DNA from 4 places in the Priestia sp. AB genome. Region 4 is predicted to be linked to each of the others. Evidence: riboswitches for the same ligand, from Rfam matches in the RefSeq annotation. Region 4 holds a riboswitch; each other region holds the start of a gene.
The links. A riboswitch is a leader RNA that binds a small molecule or an ion and turns the genes downstream of it on or off. The one in region 4 is predicted to bind lysine.
Positions count from the first base shown of each region.

Region 1: another riboswitch for lysine. It lies ahead of lysA (diaminopimelate decarboxylase); the one in region 4 lies ahead of dapA (4-hydroxy-tetrahydrodipicolinate synthase).
Region 2: another riboswitch for lysine. It lies ahead of POF52_RS20645 (amino acid permease); the one in region 4 lies ahead of dapA (4-hydroxy-tetrahydrodipicolinate synthase).
Region 3: another riboswitch for lysine. It lies ahead of POF52_RS00870 (aspartate kinase); the one in region 4 lies ahead of dapA (4-hydroxy-tetrahydrodipicolinate synthase).

Region 1 is NZ_JAQMYN010000003.1:105,712-111,372, reverse strand. Features, by position in the region: gene POF52_RS10210 (LysR family transcriptional regulator) at 1-49, opposite strand, end outside; gene POF52_RS10205 (hypothetical protein) at 186-371, opposite strand; gene POF52_RS10200 (hypothetical protein) at 522-656, opposite strand; gene POF52_RS10195 (dicarboxylate/amino acid:cation symporter) at 795-2,057, opposite strand; gene lysA (diaminopimelate decarboxylase) at 2,110-3,438, opposite strand; lysine riboswitch at 3,584-3,766, opposite strand; gene POF52_RS10185 (CBO0543 family protein) at 3,833-4,345, opposite strand; gene POF52_RS10180 (NAD(P)/FAD-dependent oxidoreductase) at 4,681-5,661, shown strand, end outside.
Region 2 is NZ_JAQMYN010000007.1:82,131-87,791, reverse strand. Features, by position in the region: gene POF52_RS20660 (cysteine hydrolase family protein) at 1-440, shown strand, start outside; gene POF52_RS20655 (GNAT family N-acetyltransferase) at 531-1,022, shown strand; gene POF52_RS20650 (hypothetical protein) at 1,126-1,494, shown strand; gene POF52_RS20645 (amino acid permease) at 1,531-2,970, opposite strand; lysine riboswitch at 3,073-3,257, opposite strand; TPP riboswitch at 3,432-3,532, shown strand; gene thiT (energy-coupled thiamine transporter ThiT) at 3,565-4,185, shown strand; gene POF52_RS20635 (ethanolamine ammonia-lyase reactivating factor EutA) at 4,342-5,661, shown strand, end outside.
Region 3 is NZ_JAQMYN010000001.1:175,792-181,452, forward strand. Features, by position in the region: gene trxA (thioredoxin) at 20-334, shown strand; gene uvrC (excinuclease ABC subunit UvrC) at 559-2,325, shown strand; lysine riboswitch at 2,391-2,568, shown strand; gene POF52_RS00870 (aspartate kinase) at 2,710-3,942, shown strand; gene POF52_RS00875 (YslB family protein) at 3,992-4,519, opposite strand; gene POF52_RS00880 (succinate dehydrogenase cytochrome b558 subunit) at 5,009-5,617, shown strand; gene sdhA (succinate dehydrogenase flavoprotein subunit) at 5,647-5,661, shown strand, end outside.
Region 4 is NZ_JAQMYN010000002.1:34,722-40,382, forward strand. Features, by position in the region: gene POF52_RS06425 (DMT family transporter) at 1-661, shown strand, start outside; gene dapA (4-hydroxy-tetrahydrodipicolinate synthase) at 1,024-1,911, opposite strand; lysine riboswitch at 2,039-2,217, opposite strand; gene POF52_RS06435 (hypothetical protein) at 2,476-2,733, opposite strand; gene POF52_RS06440 (hypothetical protein) at 2,795-3,082, opposite strand; gene POF52_RS06445 (H-type small acid-soluble spore protein) at 3,487-3,666, shown strand; gene POF52_RS06450 (hypothetical protein) at 3,783-3,953, shown strand; gene POF52_RS06455 (DUF3243 domain-containing protein) at 4,202-4,519, opposite strand; gene POF52_RS06460 (hypothetical protein) at 4,974-5,165, opposite strand; gene POF52_RS06465 (cupredoxin domain-containing protein) at 5,418-5,661, opposite strand, start outside.

The DNA of each region.
Region 1 (5,661 bases), on a different contig from region 4:
TTTTATGATTCACTACCTCTATAAAGTATTCTAAGTCTCTGATTTCCATGTGAAACTCCATTTCTGCAAACTGTTTATCCTTTTTATTTACTCTTTATTTTAACCATTAAATTATTTACTGTAAATGCGCTGATTAAAAAGGGGGAGGATATATCCAATGAATAAAAACAGGGAAAGGAAATGAACTAAAGTTTTTGTCGAAATTGATTGATAAAACGAATAATCTTTTTGTAGAGAAACATAGATTTTGCTACTAGCTGATGAGGAATATAAAGACTTTTGTATGTGCGTTCGGGCAAAAATGCAAAACTTATTAAAATAACTGAAAGTCCAAAGGCTGCGGCTGTAATCTCTAGCCAAGAAAACATCATATCATTCCTCCTTTTACAAACCTATTAATAGAATATGTAAAAGTTCGAAAGGAGGTTGTACGATAGCCCCATAACGAGCGGGGTTATGAAGTTCTCTCTAAAAATAAAATGACGTTAAAGAACGCAGGCGCTGCGCTCTTTAACGTCATTTTATTTTCGTTCTTCAGCTTGATGCTCTTGTTTGTTTTGCTCAGTAAGACGTTTTTGATGAGCTTTTGTTTCTGCGCTTACGTGATTCGCATCATTCGGTTGATTTTTCTTTGAACCTCCTGCAGCGTTACTCATTAGACGACACCTCCAGTCCGGTTATGAAACATACCTTTAGAATGTGCGTATATACAGACTTTATACACTGCTATCGATATTACTGCACACTAAAAAAGCAAGGGGAGAGTCACTAAGACTGTTCCCTTTGCTTTTTTACTAGGCGACTTTATCGGTGGTGATAATTTTGTTAATCCAGTCTTTTCCTTCTGTAAACCTTGTAACAAGCATGGCTGTTACTGTATTTCCCGTACTGTTTAAGAGCGTAGCAGGGGCGTCAATAATTGTGGAAATGACCGCAATAATGGGCAGAACTTCTGGCGAAAATCCGTAAATTGTAATGATTAACATTTCGCCAATCATACCGCCTCCAGGGATTGCTCCCATTACGGCTCCAACTAAAAAGGCTACGCCTAAAATGCTCAAAATACTCGTAGCAGACGTCATATCTTTGCCAAACAAACTGAATAAGAAAACAATCTTTAGAATACCGCCGATAACAGAACCATCTTTATGCGTGTTTGCTCCTAGCGGAATCACTGTTTCAGCAATATCCAGCGGCACACCCATTTTCTTTGTTGCATCTAAATTGACTGGAATAGATGCAGCAGAAGAACAGGTAGCAATAGCGGTGATAGAAGGAGCAGCTGCATTTTTCCAAAACAGCTTAATTCCTGCTTTACCGCCAGCAATCCATGCGTATAGCGTAAAGAAGCCAAAATAGTAAACGATTGCAATTAATAAATAAAGAATAAATGCTCTAGCATACCCTTGTAAGATCTTTGGTCCAAGTTCTCCTACTACAGTAGCAAAATAGCATCCTAAACCAATTGGAGCATAGTACATCACAATTTTAACAACCTTCATCGATACTTCTTGACCCGAAGTCAGAAATTTCGCCATAGGTTGTCCTTTTTCACCGGCCATTGTGGTAGCAATACCGAAAATAACGGCAAAGACAATTAATTGTAAAATATGCTCTTTCGAAAATAACTGAACAAAATCAGGTACAGTAAATGTGTTAACAAGCTGAGTCAAAAGCGTCATTTTTTCAGCTGTATTTTCACTGTTACCCATTAATTCTTTAATGGCAGAAGTATCTACGTTGTGCAGCGGATTGTAAAGTGATGCCCCTAAAAAGCCTAGAACGGCTGAAACAGCAGCGGTGGTGACAAACACAACGGCAATACCTAGCATAATTTTACCAAGACGTTTCATTTCGTTCATGTTTGCAATCGCCGAAGCCACACTAAAAAAGACAAGGGGAACGATAATCATGAACATTAAATTAAGAAACAAATCACCAAAGGGCTTTACGACTGCCACATCGGGCCCGGTAGCATATCCTGCTATCCCGCCAATTAAAATAGCGAGAAGCAGAATAAGCGATGATCTGTACGTTTTAAATATACTTAAAACCATAGTTAGATTTCCTCCAAACAACAATAGCTTCTTTACTACGCAAGAACAGCTATTATTTGCTCATTGCATACGTAGTAACGACCGGCTTTACATCTTTACGCACCAAATCTTCGTATGTTTCTCGCTCTACAGCAAGACGAGCTTCTCCATTTTTTACAAATACAACAGCAGGGCGCGGAATACGGTTGTAATTGCTAGCCATTGAATAGTTGTAGGCACCTGTAGAGGACACTGCTAATAAATCTCCTTGATTAACGCGCGGTAAATCGATATCCCAAATAAGCATATCTCCTGATTCACAGCATTTACCCGCAATTGATACTGTTTCATCTTTTTTATCCGTCACTCTATTAGCCAAGACAGCTTCATGTTTTGCATCGTAAAGAGCAGGACGGATATTATCGGTCATACCGCCGTCAATTCCTACGTATTTTCGTACACCTGGAATCTCCTTCGTTGATCCAATTGTATAAAGCGTTGTACCTGCTTCTCCTACGATGCTTCTTCCAGGCTCAATCCAGACTTCTGGAAGCGTATAACTCTGTTCAGTTAACGTGCGGCTTAGCTTTTCTGTCAGTGCATCTACATAATACTCAACTGGAAGAGGAGAGTCGCTTTCGGTATAACGAATACCAAAACCACCACCTACGTTTAAAACTTTTACTTCAAATTCCATTTTATCACGAATGCTGAATAAGAAATCAGTTAAAATATCAATGGCGCGAGAAAAACCATCTACTTCAAAAATTTGCGAACCAATATGACAATGAATGCCTAAAAGATCGTAGTAAGGCTTTTCTAACGCAGAACTTACCGCTTTCATGGCTTGGTCATTGGAAAGACCAAATCCAAACTTGGAGTCTTCCTGTCCGGTCATAATATATTCATGTGTATGGGCTTCAATCCCTGGGGTAACACGCAGAAGAATAGATGCTTTCTGTTTGCGCTCAGCTGCTAAGGCATGCAAAACTTCAAGTTCGGTAAAGTTATCCACAACAAAACAGCCAATATTCGCATCAAGAGCCATTTCCATTTCTTCAATCGTTTTATTATTTCCGTGAAAATGAATGCGTTCAGCTGGATATCCAGCTTCAAGCGCTGTAAATAATTCACCTCCTGAGACCACATCTAGTGACATATCAAGCTTCGTTAAAAGGCTAGCCATTTCCATACAAAGAAATGCTTTCCCTGCATAGGCGATTTGATATGAAAATCCGCTTCTTCGAAAGGCTGAATGGAAGGCCTTGCATTTCGTTTCAATTAATTCTTGATCGTAGATGTATAGAGGAGTGCCGTATTGTTTTTTCAGTTCGACCGTATCGCACTGCCCAATTTCTAAATGATTGTTGCTGTTAATTTTACTCGTTCCATGTAAGTACATAATCCGTATCCCTCCATTTAAATCATTCAACTATAACTTTGAACTTTGATGGTCAGTAGAAAAACACAAAAAAGACCCGTGAAGTGATGTTCACGCGTCTTGGTTTCATAATAATAAAGTATTATTACATTCTAGGCATCAACATCTCTTCAATAGCTCTCCACAAACCAAATGGTTTGTGACAGCTCAGCATTTATTCAATACTGAACCAGTATATGAACACAATGGATGTTTATATACTTCGGCACGAAATCCCTTTTACTTATCTTCACAGACTCCATTAGTCTCCAATAAGTGACTCTTGATTTCATGCACCTCTATTCTCAGAGAGGAAAATTATATTTAAATGTAATTCCTATTATATTTCCTTTTCCTCCGTCTAGTCAATGAAAAGTTAAGGCATAGGAATATCAAAAAAAATAAATAAGAAAGCTATGAAGCTTCCAGATAGAATCCAAGCGACCAGTGCTGTCTTCTGATGAATGACTAAAAGTGAGAACGTGACAATATTGAAGAGAAAAGAACACAGCAGCGACCATCCATAATGATGAGTGATACTGTGATTAACATAAGCAATGAACTCAATCACAGTAAATAAAAGCGCCCACAAAAGAATCCACCACAGCCGGCCGCTTACATGCAGCGGCAGCCTTCCTAAAAAAACCGGTATAACAAAAGGATAAATAATTAAGGTTATTCCAAGGGAAACCATTAGGTGATCGGGTAGAAAAAGGTGATCAATACCAACAGGGTGAAATACCCATACGCGGTGATGAAACAGGAGCACTTCATAAAGCAAATTCCCTGTGACCCAAAACAGCAAAGTAGGATAGTATTCTTGATACCTTCGCCACTTGCCAAATAGTAAACCAAGAATAATGAAAAATAATACAAATGAAGATTGCATACGCTCTCCTTAAAATAATGGTTATTTCTTTTTATTTACATATTATAGTGGTTTTATTCTTTCATTTTTTTATTCAGAAACTATAATAAAAAAGCGGTAAGCGCAGTGTTAAATATGGGTGATCACTATTTATGGTTTGCTTCATCTCACCATAATTCCCGTAAAAGAACTTATTGCGCTTTTGTTTACAATGAAAGGAGCTATATGTCAAAGTCAGCAAGACTCAAAAATAAGCTCAAGATAGCTTCGCCTAGTATGTGACTTCTTTTTTTGCTATGCTAAAGTTGCGTACATATAGCATGAGAATATTAGAAGAAAGAAAAGGGTGTTTTGGTATGAAAACATACATCGTAGTTGGAGCTGGGGTACTTGGAGCTTCTACAGCATATCATTTAGCAAAAGCAGGAGCAGATGTGACATTGATAGATCGCAAGGATGCTGGTCAAGCTACTGATGCAGCAGCAGGAATTGTTTGTCCATGGCTTTCGCAGCGTCGAAATAAAGCATGGTACCGCTTAGCAAAAGGCGGCGCTAAGTACTATCAAACATTAATTCAGCAATTAGAAGAAGATGGAGAAACGGATACGGGATATAAGCGAGTAGGAGCAATTAGCTTACATACTGATGAGCAAAAGCTTAAAAAAATGGAAGAAAGAGCATATAAGCGTCGGGAAGAAGCTCCTGAAATAGGCGAGATTACACGTTTATCCGCTAAAGAAACACAGGCTTTGTTTCCGGTTCTTTCGGAAGAATACAGTTCAGTTCATATTAGTGGAGCCGCTCGCGTTAACGGAAGAGCTCTTCGAAACGCACTTGTGAATGCAGCGAAGAAAAACGGTGCAAAAATAATAGAAGGAAACGCAGAACTACTTTATGAAAATAATCAAGTAACGGGCGTTTCCGTAAATGGACAAACCCTTCTAGCAAGTACAACAATCGTAACGGCAGGAGCGTGGGCAAATCAATTACTAGAGCCTCTTGGAGTGGAATTTTTAGCAAGCTTTCAAAAAGCGCAAATTGTCCACTTGCATCTCCCTGATGTAGATACAAAAGACTGGCCCGTTGTGATGCCTCCAAGCGACCAATATATTCTTTCATTTGAACAAGGTCAAATTGTCATTGGAGCAACACATGAAAACGACACGGGCTATGACTTGAGGGTAACTGCTGGGGGGATGCATGAGATTTTTTCAAAGGCCTTATCAATTGCTCCCGGCTTAACAGAAAGCACAGTCTTAGAAACAAGGGTAGGGTTTCGACCATTTACTCCAGGCTTCTTGCCAGTCATTGGAGCTCTTCCGGCTTACGAAGGAATA
Region 2 (5,661 bases), on a different contig from region 4:
ACGTACAGCATGCATCGGAAAATCCAGATTCTCCTTTACACCCAAGTTCGAAGGGATTTCAGTTCAAAGAAGGGTTTGGTCCACAAGAAGACGAATACTTAATTCGCAAACACGTGAACAGCTGCTTCATTGGAACAGAGCTAGACAGTTATTTAAAAGCAAATGGCTATGATACGCTTATCTTAATAGGATTAACTACTAATCACTGCGTCTCTACGACTGCCCGCATGGCTGAAAATCTAGGGTACAGGACGTACGTTGTAAACGATGCAACAGCTTGCTTTGATGGTATGTCCTACGATGGAAAAACAAGGCTTCCTGCAGAAGATGTACATACATTCGCATTGTCTTCTTTGCATGGGGAGTTTGCAACGGTCGTTTCTACAAAAGAGACACTTCAAGTTCTTCAAACCTTTCAATATGCTCAAAATCATAACTGATGTGCATGCGCACATCGGTTTTTTATGTAGATTATGTTTCTTAAAAGAAGTAAAATAAAGATAATTCTATACTATAAGGAGTTTGTACATATGATCATTCGTTATGCTAAAGAAGAAGATTTACCTATGCTTGTTGAAATTTATAACCAGTCTGTTCAAGCAAGTGCTGCTACTTTTGATTTAACGCCTGTAACAGTAGAGCAAAGAAGGAGCTGGTTTGATAATCATATTAGCAATGAACTCTTTCCGCTTATTGTCGCGGAAAGAGACGGGGTAGTAGCAGGCTATGCTTCGCTTTCTTCTTATCGAGATAAAGAAGCGTACATTCAAACGGTAGAGCTATCGATTTATATTGATAAAAATCAACAGGGGCATGGTATTGGAAAACAGCTTATGAAGCGGATTTTGGAATTGGCTAAAGAACTCAACCATCACGTTGTCATTTCAGGAATTACAAAAGGGAATGATATCAGTGTCAAAATGCATAAGCAATTTAATTTTACATTTTGCGGAGAATTTAAAGAAGTAGGCTGGAAATTCGATCAGTGGCAAGATGTGCTTTTTTATCAGCTTATTTTATAAGATGTATGACACCTTTACACATTGTAACGTTTTAGTTTAATGTGTAAAGGTTATTAAAATAATAAGTCATTTTATTATTTTAATACGAAAGGTGTTAGCTATCATGAATACACATTTTCAATATCAGCATATAAGAGCTATTCCAAAAAGATGGTCCAAAAAAGAACTGCATATCCAGCTGAATAGAATCAAACACAATTCTGAACTATCTACTATAGCAGCAGATCCGCTTTTTCATCTGTTAGAATGTACCCATTCGGGCCTTCAAACTAAACAAGAAATCATAGACTACATCCAAAGCATTCCTACTCATCAACTTCCATCTTTTGTAACCCATTTAAGCAGGTTAGTTCAGCGTATTTATTATATAGAAGCTGCTGATTACTGTAATCGTCCCCTCAAAGGTTATATGCTTGTTATGAAAAATCAGCCCGCCTATATATCTCTTCATTTTGCTGATCAGATCACATAAAAAAAGCTCTCTATTCAAAAGAATAGAGAGCTTTTTTTATTCGTATTTTTTCACTGTTACTTGGCATTCTTTTAACGGAATAAGTTTTGACTTTTTCGTCCATTTGTATCCTAACCAAACAATTAAGAATAAAGGAAGTCCGATATAAGAAACAAGTACACCGTACCAGTCAATCGAATCACCCATAAACGCCGAATAGTTTTGACCTAAAATAACAACAGCACATAAAATAAAGGCAAAGATAGGACCAAACGGGAAAAGTTTTGCATGATATGGAAGTTCATTCAAATCATGACCTTGGGCAACAAATGCTCTTCTAAAACGATAGTGGCTGATGGCAATTCCTAACCAAGCAATAAAACCAGACATACCAGAAGCGTTAAGTAACCACGTGTATACCGCACCGTCTCCAAAAAATGAAGCGCCAAATGCAAGTGTACCGACAAGTGCCGTTGCAATTAAAGCATTCACCGGAACGCCTCGTTTATTTACTTTTGCTAAGAACCTTGGTGCTTTTCCATCTTTCGCTAAGTTCCACAGCATACGCGTAGAAGCATACATACCTGAGTTACCAGCAGATAAAACGGCTGTTAAAATAACGGCATTGATAGCTGATGCTGCAAACGCCAGACCTGCTCGTTCGAATATTAAAGTAAATGGACTTACTCGCACATCATCACTTGCTAATGAATCGGCTGTGTATGGAATAAGCATCCCGATAACAAAAATAGCTAAAATATAAAATAACAAGATGCGCCAGAAGACTTGTTTAACTGCGCGAGGAACCGTTTTTTCCGGATCTTCACTTTCTCCAGCTGCGACTCCAAGCAACTCTGTTCCTTGAAATGAAAAACCAGCAGCCATAAAAATACCTAAGACAGTAAAGAATCCACCGTGAATGGGTCCATCACCAAGCGTGAAGTTTTTAAACCCTGGTGCTTCATTGTTAAAGATACCAAAAATCATCATAATGCCAATAACTAAAAAGATGATAACCGTTACTACTTTAATTAACGAAAACCAAAATTCAGATTCACCAAATCCTTTTACAGAAAGGTAGTTAAGCCCAAACATAATTAATAAAAACAGGGCACTCCATAAAATAGAAGAAGAGTTTGGGAACCAAAATTTCATAATAAGGGCTCCAGCAGATAATTCAGCTGCAATCGTAATAGCCCAGTTATACCAATAGTTCCAGCCGAGAGCGAAACCAAAGGATGGATCTACAAACCGAGACGCATACGTACTAAACGAACCAGCTTCAGGCATATAAGCTGCGAGCTCCGCTAGGCTGGTCATCAAAAAGTAAACCATGACACCAATGATAGCGTAAGCTAAAAGCGCTCCCCCAGGTCCTGCTGTGTGAATTGCTCCACCACTTGCTAGGAATAAGCCGGTTCCGATGGCTCCTCCTAATGAAATCATCGTTAAGTGGCGAGATTTCAACCCACGTTTTAATTCTTGCTGCTCTTGCATAGATAAATACTCCTTTCGAATGTACGGAAAGAGACGGGATAACATAAAAAAAGCCCGCAGTATATGTGCGCGCTTTTAAATCTGAAAACCGCGTCAACCTTCCGTGAAGATAGCTCTTCACACCACTCGCATGATGTGACAGTTCTGTTCCTGTTCGGAGACAGCCCCAGCTTAAATCAACCGAGAAGTGATCTAAACTTCGGCAATTTTTCCTTTCAAGCAACATCCTCAATGTTCTCTGCATTTCCGTTGCTTTACTATTAAAAACTGCGACCTCTACCTCATCGATTAGGATGAGGGTTTTTTATATTCATTTGACATAAAAGAAGTATACCAAATACTAAAACGATTGTCATTATAAAAAATAGATTCAGAAAATAGAAACATCTTTGAAATCTCTCGAATCTATTTTGTTACATATGGTATAATGAATGTTGTCATAATACTACATAAATATCCGAACGTACCACAGGGGGAGCCGCCGTGCTGAGAGTGAACAAATTGTTCAGACCCTTCGAACCTGTTAGTTAACGCTAGCGTAGGAATGTGGGAATAGTAGCATATATTTGCTTACTCCTGTGTAAACCGTTTGATATGAATGATTTTGATATGAATGATTCAAAAACAGGAGTGAGAAACGTGAATAAAGCATTACCTTTACAGGCTAAAATTGAAATAGCTATTTTTGCAGCATTAGCACTTCTACTTGATCTTTTGCCTTCCATTAAGATTGCAACGGCTGTGAGTATTTCGTTCTCCATGGTGCCCATTTTTATTATGTGCTTTCGCTGGGGAGTAAAAGGCGGAGCTCTATCTGGTCTATTATGGGGGCTGTTGCAGTTGGCAACAGGAACGGCTTATATTTTAACAGCGCTACAAACGTTTATTGAATATATTGTGGCTTTTGCTTTTATAGGTTTTGGAGGTATTTTTTCGCAATCTATTAAAACAAATTTAGCTAACAATAACAGATCAAAAGCTTTTGTTTTGATTGTTTTATCCCTTGTTATCGGCAGCTTCGCACGGTATGTCTGGCACTTTATTGCGGGTATTATTTTCTGGGGATCGTATGCGCCAAAGGGCATGTCCGCTCTATGGTATTCTTTTTCAATGAACGGGATTTCAATGGTAGGATCACTAATAGCCTGCTTAGTCATTCTTTCACTATTAATTCCATCCGCATCAAGAATGATTGTAACTAAATCACACTCATAATAAAAAAGACTAAATCTACCAAGATTTAGTCTTTTTTGTCATTTGTCACCTTTGTTTACACAAAAGTGTGTCAGGTTTGATAACATAGTTAGTGAAATATTCAAAAAACTGTTTTATGATAATCACCATATTCAAACGTGATAAGGGATTGATAGCATGCTACAGAAATGGATAACGAGCATAGGTTTAGATATCGGAACAAGCACAACAAAGCTGATTGTAAGCAAGCTGTTAATAGCAAATCAACAAAATCAGTTTACGCTGCCAGGCTGTCAAATTATTGATCGTCGCGTAACGTATGCAAGTTCTATCTATACCACCCCTATGCTAAACGATGTTGAAATTGATGTTCAAAGATTAACGGTACTACTAGAACAAGAGTATAAGAACGCAGGAATCTCATTAGATCAAGTGGAGGCAGGTGCTGTGATCATCACAGGAGAAACGGCCAGAAAGCAAAATGCAGAAAGTATCGTTCACTATCTAGCCGAACATGCTGGGGATTTTGTTGTTGCAACAGCCGGCGCTGAATTAGAGGGAATATTAGCAGCAAAAGGCTCAGGAGCAATAGAACGTTCTGCTGAAACAAATGCAGTAATTGCCAATATTGATGTAGGAGGAGGTACTGCTAACATCGCTTTATGTCAAAATGGAAAAGTGATAGAAACATTTACACTGCATGTAGGCGGGAGATTAATTCGACTAAATGAAGACGGTCTTGTTACCTACGTTTCGTCTCATTTAACTGAATTTTTGAAAAATAATTCTTTAACACTGCAAGAAGGTGAAAAAGCAGCATTTGAAAAGCTCTCGTCTATCTGTCAATTACTAGCTGAAGAAACCGTGAATTATGTAAAAGCGCTGAATCAAAATTCCTCGCTGCTCGTTTCTCCTCATACAAGATCTTCTATACATCCTGAAACGATCATGGTTTCAGGAGGAGTAGGAGCAATGATGGAGAAGCAAAAGCCAATAACAGTGAAGGAAGTGGCCATACACGGAGACGTTGGTCCGCTTCTAGCGTATCATTTTCAATCCATCCAAGTATCTCAAGCCTCTGAGACAACGCGCGCTACTGTAATTGGTGCTGGTATGCAAAATACAGAAGTTAGCGGATCAACCGTATACATTGGGTCGAAGCGGCTGCCGCTAAAAAATATTCCGATTATAAAGATACCGGTTCAGCAAGAAGAGACGTGGAATCCGCAGCTGTTTCAAGAAAGAGCACGAGCGGTATGTATGCAGGCTTCAACTATTTTCAGTGCAGAAGATCCCCTTGCTGCTATTGCTTTATCTCATTTTCCTTACTGCAGCTATAAGATGCTTCAAGAATTAGCAAAAATAATAAGCGATGAATTTATTGTTTGTTTTAAGGGAGCTAAGTGCCTCGTTGTTCTATGCGAACAAGATATTGCAAAAGCTTTAGGACAAGCACTAGCTAAACAGAGGAAAGAGTTAGAAATTATTTGTTTAGAT
Region 3 (5,661 bases), on a different contig from region 4:
ATATTTAGGAGGAATTAAAATGGCTATTGCACATGCTACAGATAAAAACTTTACAGATGAAATTAAATCAGGCCTAGTGCTTGTTGACTTTTGGGCACCATGGTGCGGACCTTGTAAAATGATTGCTCCAGTTCTTGAAGAAATCGATGGCGAACTTAACGATAAGGTTAAAATCGTGAAAGTAGACGTTGATGAAAACCAAGAAACGGCTGGAAAATTTGGTGTTATGAGTATCCCAACTTTAGTATTATTTAAAGATGGAGAGAAAGTTGACCAAGTAGTTGGTTTCCAACCAAAAGAAGCATTAACAGAATTAATTAATAAACACGCGTAAGTCAAAACCTAGCTCAGGCTAGGTTTTTTCTTTTTCTCCACTTTTTCTCTTTTGGGAATACTTTTATTTAGCGAATATGCGTTCGTTTGTTTTATACTAGATGTAAGGAACACCGCCATAAATCCGGCTTATGTGCATGTATTGTAAGGCAGGAAAGAATGTAGGTTACGCTTCATAAGCGAATGTATAGATGGACAGAGTAAGAGAAGAGGAAGGAGAAAAATATGAACGATTATTTAAAAGAAAAGCTGGCTATTTTACCGGATCAGCCCGGCTGTTACTTGATGAAAGATAAATATGGAACGGTCATTTACGTAGGAAAAGCAAAAGTATTAAAAAATCGAGTGCGCTCCTACTTTACCGGATCTCATGACGGAAAGACGCTTCGACTTGTAAACGACATTGTCGATTTTGAATATATCGTCACATCTTCTAATTTAGAAGCGCTTATTTTAGAAATGAATTTAATTAAAAAGCATGATCCAAAATACAATATCATGCTTAAAGATGATAAGGGTTATCCCTTTATTAAGATTACAGCTGAAAAACAGCCCCGACTTGTTATTACAAGAAAAATAAAAAAAGATAAAGGGAAATACTTCGGTCCTTATCCTAACGTTCAAGCTGCAAATGAAACAAAGCGGCTTCTTGATCGCATTTATCCATTAAGAAAGTGCTCTACCATGCCAGACAGACCTTGTTTGTATTACCATATCGGGCAATGTCTAGCTCCTTGCGTAAAAGAAGTAAAAGAAGAGCAAAACAAACATATTATTGAAAATATCACGCGGTTTTTAAATGGTGGATATGAGCATGTCAAAACAGAGTTAACTGAAAAAATGTTAAAAGCTTCAGAAGAACTTGACTTTGAACGGGCTAAAGAATATCGAGATCAAATTGCTCATATCGAAGCGACAATGGAAAAGCAAAAAGTAACGTTTAATGATTTTGTTAATCGAGATGTGTTTGGCTATTCTTATGATAAAGGCTGGATGTGTGTTCAAGTTTTCTTTATTCGCCAAGGGAAGTTAATTGAGCGAGAAGTTTCTATGTTTCCTTTTTATAAAGAGCCAGAAGAAGATTTCTTAACTTTTATCGGTCAGTTTTATGCCAAAAATATTAAGCCAAAAGAAGTGATGGTTCCAGCAACGATTGATGCAGAGTTGGCTGAGAAATTAGTAGAAGTAGAAGTTCAGCATCCAAAGCGAGGCAAAAAGAAAGAATTAGTAGAACTTGCGTGTAAAAATGCAAAAATTGCGCTCGGTGAAAAATTCTATTTAATTGAACGAGATGAAGAGCGCACGGTTGGCGCAGTTGAACGGTTAGGAGAAGAGCTTGGAATTGCAGCTCCTTACCGGATTGAAGCATTTGATAACTCAAATATTCAAGGGACAGATCCCGTTTCTGCAATGATTGTTTTTGTTGATGGGAAACCGGAAAAGAAAGAATATCGCAAATATAAAATTAAGACCGTACATGGACCAGATGATTACAGTTCCATGAGAGAAGTCGTTCGCAGACGGTATTCCAGAGCGTTAAAAGAAGGTCTTCCGCTCCCGGATTTAATTGTTGTAGATGGAGGCAAAGGGCATTTAGCTGCAGTACAGGACGTTCTCGAAAATGAATTGGGACTTTTAGTGCCTACAGCAGGTCTTGTCAAAGATGATAAGCACAGAACCTCCAACCTGATGATTGGTGAGCCTCCTCAAATCATACCGCTCGAACGCAATAGTCAAGAATTTTATTTGCTTCAGCGAATTCAAGATGAAGTTCACCGCTTTGCGATTACCTTCCACCGTCAAGTGCGCTCTAAGTCCGCTTTTCAGTCTGTTCTGGACGATATTCCGGGAGTGGGCGAAAAGCGTAAAAAAGCTTTGTTAAAGTATTTTGGTTCGGTGAAAAAATTGAAAGAAGCAACGGTTGATGATATTCGAAATTCAGGTGTTCCTCAAAACATCGCTGAAAAAATTTATGAAACATTGCAAAAATAGTCTTGAAATAATAGAAAATATCTGATAAGCTATTAACTAATTTCATACGACACTTCATCAAATGAAGTGAAGATAGAGGTGCAAATTTAATCAGTACGTATCAGGAAGGGTATGAGCTCTTATGAATGATGCGGAAAGGGAAATTTGCCGAAGTGAACATTACCTCATAGTAATGATTGCTGGTTCTGCGTTGAATAAACGTAGGATTGTCAAGATGTAGATTCTTGGAGAGCTATCTCACGGCAGTGGACGGTTATGTTTTATAATTTTCGTTCGTTAAGCAATGAGAGCTCATCTCATTGCTTTTTTTATTGTCTGAGTAAAAAAATTTAGCTTCTCATCATCCTGCATATGCAAATTTATTGAAAAGGAATGAACAAAATTATGGCATTAATCGTTCAAAAATTTGGTGGAACATCTGTTGGTTCTGTTGAACGTATCCAACATGTAGCAAACCGTGTTATTCAAGAAGCAGAGCGCGGTAACCAAGTAGTTGTTGTTGTATCGGCAATGGGCAAAACTACAGATGCACTGGTGAAATTAGCAAGTGATATTACAGACAGTCCAAGCAAACGCGAAATGGATATGCTTCTTACAACTGGAGAACAAGTAACGATTTCCCTGTTAACAATGGCCCTTCAATATAAAGGGTATGAAGCAACTTCGCTAACAGGTTGGCAAGCTGGTATCCATACGGAAGCAGTTCACAGCAATGCACGAATCCAGCACATTGACACGACTTGTATTCAAAGGCAATTAGATAGAGGCCGAATCGTAGTAGTAGCTGGATTCCAAGGCTGTTCAGAAGATGGAAGCATTACAACATTAGGTCGAGGCGGCTCTGACACGACGGCAGTAGCTCTTGCCGCAGCATTAAAAGCTGCAAAATGTGATATTTATACAGACGTAACAGGAGTGTTTACGACAGATCCGCGCTATGTAGAAGATGCTCGTAAGCTTCACTCTATTTCATATGACGAAATGTTAGAATTAGCTAATTTGGGAGCAGGGGTGCTGCATCCGCGCGCTGTTGAGTTTGCAAAAAATTATCAGGTACCGCTAGAAGTGCGTTCAAGCTTAGAAAACGAGAATGGAACGATTGTTGAGGAGGAAGTTTCAATGGAACAAAACTTAGTCGTAAGAGGAATTGCGTTTGAAGATAATATTTCACGAGTGACAATTGAAGGGTTAAACAACGAGTTGCAAACTCTTTCTACTATTTTTACAGCATTAGCAAAAGAACAGTTAAATGTGGACATTATTATTCAAAACGTAACCGCTAATAATCGTCTCTCTATCTCATTTTCTATTAAAACCGTAGACGTAGACGCCGCTCTTGCCGTCTTAAAAGAGTATAAATCTACTTTAGGATATACGCGTATTGAACATGAAAGCGGTCTGGCTAAAGTATCAATTGTTGGCTCTGGCATGATTTCTAATCCAGGCGTTGCAGCGGAAATGTTTGAAGTGCTGGCAGGAGAGAAAATTGAAGTGAAGATGGTCAGCACGTCTGAAATTAAAGTATCTACAGTTGTACCGCATGCTGATATGGTAAAAGCTGTTGAGACGCTTCACGTAGCATTTGAATTAGAAGAGCAGCAAGCAGTGCAAGTATAAAGAAGAGAAAAAAGACGTGGTATCTCCACGTCTTTTATATACGTATTTCCTACTTTTTATAACGCTCCGCGCGTGTTTCGGTAGGTAAGATATCTTTTCGGTCCCACTGCACGGAAATCAGCACTTTTCCGTTCTTTTCTTTATGTGTTAAGTAGGCTTCTGTTAGGCAGTTGTTTTGACGCTGAATCTGTTCAGCCACAAATCCTGACTCAAGATGAAACGAACAAGTTTCCTGCTGAAATCTTTTGCTGACCACATCACCTGATAACTCAAGTTCTAGTGAATATTTATCTTTTTTTGCAAGCGTCAGTGTTCCCCAGGAAGCTGCTTTAAAAAAGGCGACGATTTCATCCATTGTATTTAACGGGTATTTCCGCGCAAGGTGTTTTCCTGCCCAGTATGAAATGGCATTCGTTTCGTCTCCAAGAAGCTCTGGAATTAACACGTCACGTAAAAGGCTGTATCCGAAATATGAAACGTGATCAAGAGTTCCCTCTGTTTCAGCTGTGACATTAGGTTCTGATGTTTCCATCGTCTCTTCAAGTTCTTGCTGTGATTCTGTTTGTAAATTGCTCATGCTTTCCCCTCTTTCTTTACTACTATTATATACAAATCTAAAAAACCTCTCACGCATTTTTTTAATAAAATGTAAGAGGATCTTTATTATGGTAAAAAGAGTTAGATGTAAAGATAAAAGATCCATAATATACCTTTTAAAAGGGTACTTTTACCTGTGTAAATGTTTTGTGAACTTGTTTACAATAAAAGTGTAAAGTAAACGCTTACTTATTTGTGGCAAGCAATATTATAATAGAAAGAAAAAACCTGTAACATCAATACAGTAAGCGTTAACAAATATAAAATTTTATAAATTTATATTTTATAGAAGATTTAAACATCTTGCCTTGACGCTCTTAATCGATGGGAGTAAAATTAACCTGTCACATACTTTATTAGGAAATGCAAAGGTTTTCATTTCCTGTATTCACGATTAATCTATTTGTCTAGTGGGAGTAAGAAAGTTCTTCACAAACTATGTTCATTTAACTAAGGGGGGTCTACGCAGATGGCGGCAAACAGAGAGTTTCAATATCGGAGAATCCATTCATTACTTGGGGTAATACCAATCGGGATTTTCTTAACACAGCATTTAGTTGTGAATCATTTCGCGACAAAGGGAGAAGAATCATTTAATCAAGCAGCTCACTTCATGGAGAGCTTACCTTTCCGCTATGCTCTAGAAATTTTCATTATTTTCTTACCAATCGTTTTTCACGCAATATACGGTCTTTACATCGCATTCACTGCTAAAACAAACGTTAACAACTACGGTTTTTTCCGTAACTGGATGTTTATCCTTCAGCGTGTTTCAGGTGTAATCACACTTATCTTCATCACATGGCACGTATGGGAAACCAGAATACAAGCTGCGCTTGGAAAAGAAGTAGATTTTCAAATGATGGAACGAATTTTAAGCAACCCGGCAATGCTTGCATTCTACATAGTTGGTGTTGTATCTACGATCTTCCACTTTGCAAACGGTCTATGGTCATTTGGAGTTAGCTGGGGGTTAACTGTAACACCACGTTCTCAAAGAATTTCAACTTATGTGACATTAGCAATCTTCTTAGCACTTACATTTGTAGGTGTTCGTACATTATTCGCATTTGCATAAAATTAAGGTTTTGAAGGAGTGGGGTTCCGATGAGTAACGGAAAA
Region 4 (5,661 bases):
TGTTTTAACGGGGGCAATAATCGGTATCTTAAATGCCAATGGCAATATCCAAATGACGAAAGCCTTTGAGAAAGGACCTGCGAGTATTACATCTACCATTATTGCGATGAATACAGTCATCGTTGTCATAGCTACATCCTTATTATTTCCTCAATCCATTCCTTTAACAAATTGGATTGGTATCGTCATTATTATATTGGCAGCTTGTATTATTCAGTATCAACCAAACAAAACGGCACACATAGAGTATAAATTATGGATTTTAAGCTGCTGTTTAGCTCTTCTATCTATCGGTACAGTTGGTGTTGTTATGAAATTCAGCACGTTTCAACACTTTAGCATGGGCGAAATGCTTGTTTCAATGTACGGCGGAGGAGCTGTCTATTTAAGTTTATTAGCTCGGAAAGAATTTAAAAAATTAACTGCACATAAAATCGAAATAAAGATAGGTATACTAGTTGGTATATTAAGTACGATTGGTTACAGCTGTTATTTATTCGCCCTAAAGGAAGGTCCATCCAGTGTGGTTTATCCAATCATTAGTTTAAATTGTATTGTTGTTTTAATTGGGAGCTTAATTATCTTTAAAGAGAGACTTAAAAAATATCAATTAATAGGAATTATTCTTACTCTATGCGGAATCGTGTTGACTAAGATATAAGTTATTGCACCAATACCGACAGAAGAACGAACATATAGTGAAATAGGTCTCCCTCTGTATGGCAACTGAAGATGTATATAGTATACATACATAGAAAAAAATAGAAAAACTTCCCCACTGCATTAAGGGAGTTTTTCTATTTTTAGGAGTTAGCTAAATGATGATTCATCCATCTTGAGTAGTTTGCTTCGCGGATAAAATATTATTCGCTAACCAAATGTGGAGGAGATGCCATCGCAAATCATTTTAAATAAGAATACAGATTGAGCTTTGGTTACCAAACTTGCCTTGCTTCGTCGATTGGATCGACCGTTTTAACTAAGAGAGAAGATACTCTCTCTCCTAACCTGTTTTTATTTATTTCAACAGGTAACGTTAATGCCGCTAGCTTGCAGAACTTTTTCTAGTGCACTTTGCTCTTTATTGCTTAAAGGAACCATTGGCAAACGAACACCGCCAACTTGTATTCCATTTAGATTTAATGCAGCTTTTACTGGTGAAGGACTTGGCGCAATAAATAATGCTCTCATAATTGGAAGCAGATTGCGATGTGTAGCAGCAGCTTTTTGGACATCGCCATTTTTGAAGGCATTAATCATTTCTTGCATATCATTGCCAATGATGTGGGAAGCAACTGAAATAACTCCTGCCCCGCCAATTGCTAATACTGGTATTGTTAACCCATCATCGCCGCTGTATAGTGTAAAGTCGCTAGGTGTTTTGCTAATAATCTCTGCCATGGCATCCAAGTTGCCACTTGCTTCCTTAATTGACACAACATTAGGGATCTCTGATAGACGAACAATTGTTTCAACAGAAATGTTAACTATGCTTCGCCCTGGGATATTATAAAGCATAACTGGTAGAGAGGTTGATTCGGCAATCGTTTTAAAATGCTGGTACAAGCCTTCTTGAGACGGCTTATTATAGTATGGAGCAACGAGCATAATACCATCGACTCCTGTTTCCTCTGCAAGTTTCGTTAAGCTCATCGAAGCTTGCGTGTTGTTTGAGCCAGTTCCAGCGATGACGTGGACTCTTCCAGCAGCAGCTTCTACAACACATTTGAATAATTCAATTTTTTCTTCTGTGGTTAATGTTGGAGACTCTCCAGTTGTACCAGCTACAACTAAGCCGTCTGTGCCATTTGTAATTAAATGCTCAACCAACGTTTTCGTCGCGTTAAAATCAATTTCGCCATTCCGATCAAACGGGGTAACCATCGCTGTTAATACTTGGCCAAAATTCATAACTACACACCCTTTATAAAATTTTTAAAATTAGAGGGGTCAGGGCCATTCATAAGAAACGCAAAAAAGCAGCAACGAGGGATTCGTTGCTGCAGTAGAAACAATATTTATTAAAAATAGTTTCCGTGCGTAAGATAGCCCTCCATACAGTTTCCCATATGACAGTTCTGTATTTATTCAACAGCAGAACCAGCTTCAAGAACATGAGATTCTTTCAGCTTCGGCAAATACCCCTTTCCACAATTGTCATTGGATCTCATTCTCCTCAAATTGTATACTTATGATCTTTGCACCTCTATCCTCACTTCAAAAAATATTGAAATAAGAAAATATTTAATTGAATTTAATATAACAGTAAATTTCCTTTCACGCAAGAATCATTTAAGTATAATTTTATGGACACCATGTAATTAAGTCCTTACCCTTATTTTTGAGAGAATGCCTCCGGATTATTGACTCAAACCCACAATCTCAGTATCACTCATATTACTATTCCACCTTTCTTTTTGCTATTCACCACATATTTTAACTTACATATTATGCACATCATAAAAAGCCACCCGCTTAGAGTGACTTAGCATTAGGTTTATTCTTTACTTCATCAGGTACGTAATCTAAAAGTACGGATATTATTGTATTAAAATGCCATGGAGTAAGATTGTTGCCAGCACTTTCTTTTAATTCAGTTCTTAGCTTTTCACCCCATATAGGATATTTATTGTTGCTTTTTGCTGCCTCTAACATATAATCGACTACATTTAGTACTTTATAATATTCATTTTCTTTTGCGCTAATATAATAGTCCTTTTGTTTATAGTTCATATCTCCAATCCCCTTTTGGTTATTTATGAACAATAAATTTTTTCATAAGATAGCATCAAATTTAGACTGTATCTCTTATTTCCTTATAACATCTACATTGATTTAAATAGTTTATAATATCTTGGTTATTTACTTCTTTGATATTATCTCCAAAAAGTTCAGCGGCACTTTCTAAACGTTCCCTTTTATTATCAATCGTTAGTACATATCGAAGTGCATCAACTACTGGTGCATTATGGTATGTACGACGAACGAAATATTCTTCGATTGCCTTATTTAAGTATTCTGATTCAGCCTTTCTAAATTTAGTTCCTGACCTTTGAAGGTTCTTTACCTCCATCTCTATCATAAATCCCTCATCCTCTCCGATTTAATTTACTATTTTATTCCCCTACTAGAAGTAAAATAAAACTTAGTTTGTATACAAATAATATATTTTCTCAAAATAAAAAACACCTGTGAAGACAGATGTTTTTTGTAAACTTAACATATTAAAGGAGAAATGATTCGTCAGCAAAAGGAGGAATCTGATTAGGTACAGTATGTGCTCATTTTTCGTATTTATACGTGTTCGAATTAAAGAATAAAATGAGATTAAGCAAACCCATTGATGTTCGATTTTTGTAAGGTTAAAGGATAGATTAATTTTTGACGAAGTGAGTTATAGAATGTAGTCAAGTTATTGGTGAGGAAATATAGCTTTATCTTTTAATTGATGCATCACAAGGACATACTAAAAAATGAGGTGATAACATGGAAATAAATCGAGCTAAACAAATTCTTTCTTCTCCCAAGGAAATTGATGTTCATTACCACGGAGTTCCTATTTGGATTAAAAGTGTAGATGAAACATCAAGTATGGCTACCGTTCATGCGAGAGGAACACATGATGAAGACCGTATGGTCCCAGTCCTTGATTTAGAAGAAAAATAAAAAGTCGGAAAGAAAGAATGTAGTTTTTTACATTCTTTTCTTCCATCTCCAAATAGAACCCAATAACTGATACCATATTTCTGTAAGCTTTATTTATAAGAAAAAAGAGGTGCAGCATGAAAGAGAAAAAAGAACCAAAACTTAGAAGTGGCGAGCTAGAAAATGCGGAACTAAAAGGCTATTATGGAATGGATCCTGAAACTAGCCTTCAATCTGTTAATTTTGCTACGACAGAGAACCCATACTTAAATGAGCATTATCAAGAAGATTCTAAAGAAAATGAATAAAAAGAGAAGAAAATAACCGACCCTTATTTCTTTTCTGTAGTTATGCATTTTTATTAAGTTGACAATAGAAGAGTTTTCAGATAACATATTTCGTTTTCGGCTTATTCTTACTTTTGCAACGATATTACCTGACACCTAACCATTATAAAGAGCCACTTGTTTTACGCAAGTGGCTCTTTGCTACGTTAATTGAATACGCTTGAACCCCTAATAAATAATGACAAAAAGCAATCTATAATTGATTTAGATTATTCTTTGACTAATTTAACAAGCATATGAGCAAGATGATATTGTTCTTCCTCGTTTCCAACTTTCCATAACTCATGTAACAAGTATTGCTCTTCATTTTGTGGTTCCTCATGTGCTGCGAGATAGTCAGCTATTTTTTTAGCTGCTAGAGCTAATTGATTATCATTTAACCCTAGTTTCTCACCTTTTGTGACTTTATCTCCTAAGTAACTTTTAAATTCGTTAAAACTAGAAAGGATGTTGTCTTTCTTCTCTTGACTCATTTCATTTAGTTTATCCTCTACTTTATTTTCAACAGTTTCAGTATTATTGTTCATTTTTCATTATCCTTCCAATTAAGTATCAATGTTCTTATATGGTAAATCCCCCATTTACAGGTATATAAACATTTCGTAGCCTACTCATATATTAAGTAGAATAGTTTAACGGGCTTCAAAATAGTGAACACTTCTTTTTTGATGAGTTTAAATAGAAGATATTGGATATTAAAAAAAGAAAAACTCCCCTAGTACGTTAAGGGAGTTTTTCTTTTTTTAAATATTAAGGGTGTAATTGCTTGTTACTTACATATCATTTAATATTTTTGTAGATATTTATTATAACCTATCAAATGATTTCGAGAAAGTAAAAAATGAAAGCGATTACTTCGAATTTAAAATAACAAATGAAACATAACTGTTTTTTATGAGATGTATTTTGGTTCTGAAAAAATACAGAGCTTAAGCTTAAATGGTCTAAAGTTTCTCTTATATATTAATATATAAGAAACTTTTATTCTTTATCGTTTCGTGGCACAGCATTAGAAACCATAGAAATGTCTCCAGTATAATATTTATGCGGATAAGGATCAGAAGACGACTTAGCAGGCTTTGTTACAAACTCTTTCTCAAGATCACCTAATTTGGTTTCATCTGTATTGTTCTCTGATACCTGTTCTAAATTATTTGATTGATTATCGACCATATAAAATTCCTCCTTTTAATTAAACAATGCTCATTGCTCATTAAGGATACATTTTTTAATAACCTGGATATAAATGCTGTTTTTATTCTATACTTTCCTGTGCTTTTTCTTCATTTAGTATATATTTGAAATAAATACTTATTACTTTTTTGAAATTGTGAACAATTTATTTATACCTTTAAAATCTATTATGTTAATTAAGAAAGTATGTTATATTCAATTCAAAAAGCAGAGACCGATTGGCCCTGCTTGTTATTTGACTATCACTTTCCCCACCATTCCCCTATTAAAATGATACCTACATATCAGTTCATATGTACCAGGATTTTGTGGTTTTACGGTAATGGTTTTTTCTTTTCCAGGCTGGACTTCAGCGTCAATTCCGAGCTTTTCTACTGTGAAGGTATGCTCTTTCTGACCTTCATTTTTTAATATCAATGTTGTCGTTTTTCCACTCGGGATAGTGATGGTTTCTGGATTAAAGAAATCATCGTTC